2 regions of the Pseudomonas viciae genome follow, and region 2 is predicted to be linked to the other one. Evidence: predicted binding sites of a transcription regulator. Region 2 holds the regulator's gene; the other holds the start of a gene.
The links. Region 2 encodes FliA, which starts transcription of late flagellar genes. Its sites were predicted from a motif close to CTAAAGTTTNNNNNNNNNNNGCCGNTAA; they were not measured.
Positions count from the first base shown of each region.

Region 1: the regulator FliA is predicted to act here: its motif matches at 2,791-2,818, upstream of EPZ47_RS22985 (methyl-accepting chemotaxis protein).

Region 1 covers NZ_CP035088.1:5,205,614-5,210,031, forward strand. Annotated here, with positions in the region: gene EPZ47_RS22975 (glycerophosphodiester phosphodiesterase) at 1-528, shown strand, start outside; gene EPZ47_RS22980 (PepSY domain-containing protein) at 681-986, shown strand; gene EPZ47_RS22985 (methyl-accepting chemotaxis protein) at 1,065-2,690, opposite strand; gene EPZ47_RS22990 (transporter) at 3,053-4,075, shown strand; gene EPZ47_RS30255 (hypothetical protein) at 4,231-4,374, shown strand.
Region 2 covers NZ_CP035088.1:1,766,647-1,771,064, reverse strand. Annotated here, with positions in the region: gene EPZ47_RS08125 (chemotaxis protein CheA) at 1-819, opposite strand, end outside; gene EPZ47_RS08120 (protein phosphatase CheZ) at 850-1,635, opposite strand; gene EPZ47_RS08115 (chemotaxis response regulator CheY) at 1,654-2,025, opposite strand; gene fliA (RNA polymerase sigma factor FliA) at 2,191-2,934, opposite strand; gene fleN (flagellar synthesis regulator FleN) at 2,931-3,761, opposite strand; gene flhF (flagellar biosynthesis GTPase FlhF) at 3,878-4,418, opposite strand, start outside.

The DNA of each region.
Region 1 (4,418 bases), 3.2 Mb from region 2:
CGCGCCACCGGAGTGGGCCAGGGCAAGGGCAAGGTGGTCTTGCAGACCTTTGAAAGGAGCAGCCTCGAACTGCTGCACAAAGAGATGCCGAAAGTGCCGAAGATCCTGCTGCTGTGGGTGGGCGAAGGCAACATCGAGCCCAAGTCCAAGGTGCCGTTCGCCGAGTCCGGCGAAACCGACAAAGCGGCCTATTACGCCAAACAGGAACCCAAGGACCGGGCGGAGTTCGAAAAATGGGTGCAGTACGCCAAGACCCTGGGCGCCATCGGCACCGGACCGTCTGCAGCGTTGACCCAGGGTGGCAGCCAGAGTTACTCGAACCTGGTGCAGCCGTGGATGAACCAGTACACCCATGATCAGGGTCTGTTGGTGCATGTCTACACCGTGGACGATGCGGTGGACTTCAAGAAAGTCATGGAGGCCGGCGTCGACGGCATCTTTACCAACCGCGCCAGTGAACTGCTCAAATACTTCAAGCGCCCCGAGACTGGCAACGTCGCGCAGTTGCTGGAAAAGAACGGTTACTGAACCCAAACACGCCCATAGGGGTAAAGACTTTGCCCCATGGGCCCTATTCGGCACTTCAGAAGTTTTTTCGAATTAAGGGTGAATTAAGTTGCCAGAGATAATCTGGCCCCACTTAAACGACTCACCCCTTAATGACACCAAGGAAAGAACTTATGAAAACTTTGACTGCCCTGTTTACCGCCGCTGCCCTGACCCTCAGCGCTGGCCTGGCCCAGGCGGATGTGCGAGTTGACCAGATCCCACAACTTGTCAAGGAAGGCAAGATCAAGTCGCTTGAATCGATGAACGAAGAAGCCCTGAAGTTGCACCCGGGCGCGAGCATCACCGACACCGACCTGGACAACCACTTCGACGGTTATGAATATGAAGTGGAACTGAAAACCGCTGACGGCAAAGAGTTCGACGTGGACTTCGATGCCACGACCGGCAAAGTACTGAGCAACAAGCAAGACACTTGATCCATCGGCAAAAAAGAGCCGCGTAACCCTAAGGTTGCGCGGCTTTTTTGCATCTATCAACAACTACGCTAACTGCTGTCAGGCACTCAACCGCGCCGTCACTTCATTCAACTGCCCAGACAAGCCGTGCAGGTTACGACTGGCGGCTTCGGTGCGCTGCACGTTGTCCAGGTTGGTGCTGGCGATACAGGTGATCTCAGTCAAATTGCGCGAAATGTCTTCGGCCACGGAGGTCTGCTCTTCGGCGGCGGTGGCGATCTGACGATTCATGTCGCGGATCGCTTCGACAGCCTGGGTGATGCGTTCGAGCATCGCACCGGCCTGGGTCACCTGTTCCACACTTTCTTCGCTGCGCGACTGCCCGCTTTCGATGGCCTGGGCCGCGTCCACCGCACCGGTTTGTACGGTCTGGATGATCTGGTTGATCTCGATGATGGATGAAGCCGTGCGCTGGGCCAGGCTGCGCACTTCATCGGCGACCACCGCGAAACCGCGCCCCGCCTCACCGGCCCGAGCCGCTTCGATGGCTGCGTTGAGGGCCAGCAGGTTGGTCTGCTCGGCGATCCCGCGGATCACCTCCAGCACCTTGCCGATGCGCCCACTGTCGGTTTCCAACTGACGAATGACCGTGGCGGTGTTGGCGATCTCTCCGCGCATGCGGGTGATGGTGTGGATGGTCCCTTGCATAACCTTCTCGCCCTGTTGCGCCGATTGATCAGCGTCATCGGCCGCCCGTGCTGCGTCGGCGGCATGACGGGCGACTTCCTGGGCCGTGGCGGACATTTCGTTCATCGCCGTCGCCACCTGATCGGTGCGTTCGAATTGCTCGCTGGTGCCCTGGCTCATCAGGCTGGCGATGGCATTGAGCTCACCGCTGGCACTGTCCAGTTCCGTGGCACTGCGTTGCAGCCGGGTAAAGGTTTCAGCCAGGAAATCACGCAGTGTGTTGGCCGCTACCGCCAGATTGCCCAACTCGTCCTGACGGTTACTCGTCACACGCTCAGCGAAACGCCCATGACTCAGTCGGGTCACGTATTCGATCAGGTTACGGATCGGCTGAACCAGGTTGCGATTGACCAGCCACAGGCTGAACAACCCGATCAGCAGGCCCGACACCAGCATGACCACAGTGCCCAACATAATCGTGCGGTCAGCGCCGACACTGATTAACGTCGATTGCTCGGTGGCCAGTTTGCGCAACTCCACCACCAGCGCACTCATCTGCTCACTGGCCGCACGGTCCACACCTTTGACCGCCGCATCGCCCGCCGCTGCGTCGCCACCGGCCGCCACAAATGCATCGCGGCCCTTTTGGTACGCCGCGCCCAATTGACGGTGTTCGTCTCGCAAGGCCTCGATACGCGTCTTGATCGGCGCCGGCACACCCTCACGCCCGATCAATTCACCCAGAATGCCCTGGACATCACGCTGGCGCTCCTCGAACTGCTTCCAGTATTTATCCAGATCCGCCGGCTGCTTGCCGCGCAGCAGGACGTTTTTCCATTCCTGCACCTGCACCTTGAATTGCAGGTTGGCCTCATCGATCAACTGCGAGGCACGCAATGGGCCGTCGATCAGGTTGCGATAATTCTGGATGCCATCGGAAAGAAAATGAAAAGACGCCAGGGCGATCAGCAGCATCGCCAGTAGGCTGCCGCTCAGCAGGGTGAGAATCTGGGCTCTCAGGGATTTTTGTAGAAACATAGAGGGGATCTCTTGAGAAGAAAAAATAATCGAACCCACGGAACGACGTGTCCCAACCTCCATGTTCGTGCCGCAACCGAATGCGGTGGATATGTACACACCATCGGCCTGCCAGGGGCGTTCTTGAGCCTTCCCGACCATCGGTAGCCAGCAGGAGTGGTCGGTTGTCGGACCTCACAAAAACGATGCGACAACCAAAGCGCGGCGATCTGCGCCATCCATCATCGATGGACATTGCAACTCCCGGTAACTGCCGGTTTGGCGGTGCTGCACAACTGTCACAAAAGCATCAAGAAAGCTTGCGATGATGCCCTCCAAGTGAACCTGTAGCCGCCACAGGCACTTCCCGCCAGCGAGACTTCATGAACCACAGCATCGATCAAAGCCACCGCGATCCGGATCTGTTCGGCCTGCTGTACGGGTTTCGTTTCCGTCCCGGCGAGCGTGGGCAGGAGATTGATTCGGCTCAGGCCTTACGGAGCCTGCAACACCCGCAAGAGGCCGATGAGTTCCTCTGGCTGCACCTGAACCTGGCGCATGCCGCGTGCGAGCGCTGGATGAAAAGCCATCTGACCTTGCCAGATGAGTTTTTCGAAGCCCTGCACGAAGGCTCGCGCTCGACCCGCATCGAGCACGTGGACTCGGCGCTGCTGGCGGTGGTGAACGATGTCGTGTTCAACCTCAGCAACCTGGTGTCTTCGGACGTCTCCACATTGTGGGTGTGCGTGCACAGTCGCTTGATTGTCAGCGCGCGACTGCAACCGTTGCACTCGGTCGATAAGCTGCGCTCGTCGGTCAAGGCCGGCGAGCGCTTTCGCTCGCCGCTGGAGCTACTCGTACACCTGCTGCGCGACCAAGGCGAAGTGCTGACCCAGATCGTGCGCAAGACCAGCCTTAGCGTCGACCAGATCGAAGATCAGTTGCTGTCCTCACGACTGTCCACCAACCGCGCCGAGTTGGGCAGCCAACGTCGGATACTCGTGCGCCTGCAACGCCTGCTGGCCCTGGAGCCGGGTTCGTTGCTGCGTCTGCTCAACCGCCCGCCACAATGGTTGCAGAAGGAAGACGTCAAGGAGCTGCGTAAATCTACCGAGGAGTTCGCCCTGATCATCAACGACCTCACCGCGCTGGGCGAACGGATCAAGCTGTTGCAGGAAGAAATCGCCGCCAACCTCAACGAACAAAGCAACCGCACCCTGTTCACCCTGACGGTGGTCACCGTGTTGGCGTTGCCCATCAACATCATTGCCGGCTTCTTTGGCATGAACGTCGGAGGCGTGCCGCTTGCCGGCGATCCCGAAGGCTTCTGGATCCTGGTGGCGCTGGTGGCAACCTTCACCCTGATTGCCGGCCGATGGGCATTTCGCAAGCGCCGCGACTATTGAGTCACAGCATTGAGCATGACCTGTCCAGACAACCCCTTTTGTCGGCACAGCGGGATTTAAAAGTCTTTTTGTCATTTCTCCTGGGGTATCCTGCCCAGGCTTTTTAAAAGCGCGGATCTACCAGATCTATCAACAGACTTTGCGAGGAGCGCGATATGCACGAGATCCCTAATCTCCCCTTCCCAAGCCTGCACGACACTGAGCAGACGACCACGCTACAAGCCGGGGGGCAACCAGACGCCCAGCAACCCGAGCCCAAGGAAGCCACTGAACGCCGCCAGGCCGACAGCGAAGACTGATTCACCCGCACCACCAGACCGTGTGGAAAGCGCTAATATGCGCT
Region 2 (4,418 bases):
CTTGGCTGGCGCCGGTGCCGAAGCAATGGCCGAGTCCAGCGCGTCAACGGCAAACGTGCCCTTGCCATGCAACTGATCGAGCAAGGCTTCGAATTCGTCGTCGGTGATATCGGAGCTGTCGCCCGCCGCTTTCGGGGCGGCCGCGGCTGGCGCAGGCACAACCGCATCGGGCGCGAACTGGCCTTTGCCATGAAGCTGGTCGAGCAACGATTCGAACTCGTCGTCAGTGATTTCATCGCTGGCAGCGGCAGTCGACTCGCTGCTTGGTGCCGCAGGGGGGGCGGGAACTGCCGGGGCTGCGGCTTCAGCCTTGACGGCGTTCAGCGAGTCCAGCAATTGTTCAAATTCGTTATCGGTGATGTCGCCCGATTCCTCGGCGACCGGTTCTTCAGCGACCGCCTCGACAACCGGCGCGGCTTCGTCAGCCGATTGTGGCTCGGCCAGGCGTGCCAGCGCGGCGAGCAACTCAGGGGTGGCAGCGGTGATCGGCGAGCGCTCGCGCACTTCACTGAACATGCCGTTGACCGCATCCAGCGCTTCGAGCACCACGTCCATCAGTTCCGAATCAACGCGGCGTTCACCCTTGCGCAGGATGTCGAACACGTTTTCGGCAATGTGGCAGCACTCCACCAACTCATTGAGCTGGAGGAAGCCGGCGCCTCCTTTTACAGTGTGGAAACCGCGAAAAATTGCATTGAGCAAGTCCGCATCATCTGGTCGGCTTTCCAGCTCGACCAGCTGTTCAGACAGTTGCTCTAGAATCTCGCCGGCCTCAACCAGGAAATCCTGAAGGATCTCTTCATCGGCGCCGAAGCTCATTAATGGCTGCTCCTAAAACAGGGCTAAAACTCAGAATCCAAGGCTGGACAGCAAATCGTCCACATCGTCCTGACCGGACATAACGTCTTCTCTTTTATCGGCATGAATCTGCGGACCTTCACCCTGCGAGAGATGTTTTTGTGGATCTTTTTCAGCAAGTATCGCTTCACGGTCGTGTTCGATGCCTGCAAAGCGGTCGACCTGGCTGGCCATCAACACCAGTTTGAGCAGATTGCTTTCAACTTCGGTGACCAATTGGGTCACGCGCTTGATCACTTGGCCGGTCAAGTCCTGATAGTCCTGAGCCAGCAGAATGTCGTTGAGGTTGCTTGCCACGGCGCGGGTCTCGGTGCCGCTGCGCGTCAGGAAACCGTCGACCCGGCGGGCCAGTTCCCGAAACTCTTCAGCGCCGACTTCGCGACGCATGAACCGGCCCCAATCGGTGCTCAAGGCCTGGGCTTCTTCGCTCAGGCCATTGACCAGCGGCGTTGCGCTCTCCACCAAGTCCATGGTGCGGTTGGCTGCGGCCTCGGTCAGCTTGACCACATAACCCAGACGCTCGGTAGCGTCGGTGATCTGCGAGACTTCCTCGGCCTGCGGCATGTGCGGGTCGATCTGGAAATTGACAATTGCGCTGTGCAATTCACGCGTGAGCTTGCCCACTTCCTGATACAGACCTCGGTCACGGGTCTGGTTGAGCTCATGGATCATTTGAACCGCATCGCCAAAGCGGCCTTTTTCAAGGCTGTCGACCAGTTCGCGGGCATGTTTTTTCAGGGTCGATTCGAAGTCGCCCATTGAAGATTCGTTGTCCATAGCTCCCCCGTGGCGCCGTTAACCGATGCGTTCGAAGATTTTTTCGATCTTCTCTTTCAACGCCTGGGCCGTGAAGGGTTTGACCACATAGCCGTTCACACCGGCTTGGGCCGCTTCGATGATCTGCTCGCGCTTGGCTTCGGCAGTCACCATCAGCACCGGAAGGTGCTTGAGTTTTTCGTCGGCGCGTACATGGCGCAGCAAGTCGATACCGGTCATGCCGGGCATGTTCCAGTCAGTCACCAGAAAGTCGATGCTCCCGCTGTTGAGGACCGGAATGGCAGTAGTGCCATCGTCAGCCTCGACCGTGTTGGTGAACCCAAGGTCACGCAACAGGTTTTTTATGATCCGCCGCATCGTTGAGAAGTCATCAACGATGAGGATTTTCATGTTCTTGTCCAATTCGACCTCCAAGCAGTCTTAAACGCGCCCAGCACCTGAACGCGCCATTTCAATCAATCCGGCACAACACTCGACAACGGCCTGGAGCACCACGGTTGGAGACTGGCGCAGCGCATGCCAGACCAGCTCGTTCGCAATGCTCCCACACAGCTGTCAGCGCGCTCGCCACTCCCCCAAACGCCCCCGCAAACGGGCCGCGCACTGGCTGTGTAACTGGCTGACCCGCGATTCGCTGACCCCCAGGACCTCACCGATTTCCTTGAGGTTCAGCTCTTCGTCGTAGTACAGCGCCAAGACCAGTCGCTCACGCTCCGGCAAATTGGCAATCGCATCCGCCAGCGCGCTCTGGAAACGCTCATCTTCCAGGTCACGCGATGGCTCCATGTGAGCACTCGCGCCGTCCTCGTGCAGCCCTTCGTGTTCGCCGTCCTGCAGCAGGTCGTCGAAACTGAACAGGCGGCTGCCCAAGGTGTCGTTCAAAATCCCGTAATAATCATCGAGACTCAATTGGAGTTCGGCCGCAACCTCGTGATCTTTAGCGTCTCGCCCGGTTTTAGCTTCAATAGCGCGGATCGCGTCACTGACCATGCGGGTGTTGCGATGCACCGAACGCGGTGCCCAATCGCCCTTGCGGACCTCATCGAGCATCGCCCCACGAATGCGAATACCGGCATACGTTTCGAAACTGGCGCCTTTGCTCGCGTCGTATTTGTTCGACACTTCGAGCAGGCCGATCATGCCTGCCTGGATCAAGTCCTCAACCTGGACACTGGCCGGCAACCGCGCCAGCAAGTGGTAGGCGATACGCTTGACCAGTGGCGCGTAACGCTCGATCAGTTCGTATTGGGCGTCCCGTGCCGATTTTTTATAGAGATGGTTGTAACCGCTGGCTGTCATAGCACGGGCCCTGCTGTTTGTTGCACGAGACGCTCGACGAAAAACTCCAGGTGCCCGCGAGGGTTGGCCGGCAGTGGCCAGGTATCAACCTTCTGGGCGATAGCCTTGAACGCCAGCGCACATTTGGAACGGGGAAAGGCTTCATAAACCGCACGTTGCTTCTGGACAGCCTTGCGTACGCTTTCGTCGTAGGGCACAGCGCCGACGTATTGTAGGGCGACGTCCAGGAAACGATCCGTGACCTTTGTCAACTTGGCGAACAGGTTGCGACCTTCCTGCGGGCTCTGGGCCATGTTGGCCAGGACACGGAAGCGGTTCATGCCGTAGTCACGGTTCAATAACTTGATCAGGGCATAGGCGTCGGTGATGGACGTCGGTTCGTCGCAGACCACCAGGAGCACTTCCTGGGCAGCGCGGACGAAACTGACCACCGAGTCACCGATACCGGCAGCGGTGTCGATCACCAGCACATCGAGGTTATCACCGATGTCGCTGAAGGCCTGGATCAGGCCCGCGTGCTGGGCCGGGGTCAGGTGAACCATGCTCTGGGTGCCGGAGGCAGCCGGCACGATACGAATCCCGCCGGGCCCCTGCAGCAGCACGTCGCGCAGTTCGCAGCGGCCTTCAATCACGTCCGCCAGCGTGCGTTTGGGCGTGAGCCCCAGCAGCACATCGACGTTCGCCAGGCCCAGGTCGGCGTCCAGCAGCATGACCCGTCGGCCAAGCTCTGCCAGAGCCAGGGACAAGTTCACTGACACGTTAGTCTTCCCGACGCCACCTTTGCCGCCGGTCACCGCGATCACCTGTACGGGATGCATGCTGCCCATGTTCGTTCTTTACCTTGTCTTACTTAGACGGAGGCCACATTACTGGCTGCGCGTTCCCATTCGGAACAATGCATGGCAGACCATCGATGTAGGTACAAAAAATATTCATGATTACCTCAGCCGACCTGCTTGGTCGGGCTGTGGTAGATATCAGCGAACATATCAGCCATGGCTTCTTCGCTGGGTTCTTCCTGCATTTGCACACTCACGGCACGACTGACCAGTTGATGACGGCGCGGCAGATGCAAATCATCCGGGATCCGCGGTCCGTCGGTCAGGTAGGCCACCGGTAATTCATGACCGATCGCCAGGCTCAGCACCTCGCCCAGGCTTGCCGTTTCGTCCAGCTTAGTCAGGATGCAGCCGGCCAGCCCGCAGCGTTTGTAGCTGTGGTACGCGGCGGTTAGAACCTGCTTTTGGCTAGTGGTTGCCAACACGAGATAATTTTTTGACTTGATACCGCGCCCGGCCAGGCTTTCGAGCTGCATGCGCAGGGCCGGATCGCTGGCTTGCAGGCCGGCGGTGTCGATCAGCACGACGCGTTTGCGCAGCAGCGGTTCCAGCGCCTGGACCAGGGACTGGCCCGGATCCACATGGGTCACCGACACATTGAGGATCCGGCCCAGGGTCTTGAGTTGTTCCTGGGCGCCGATGCGG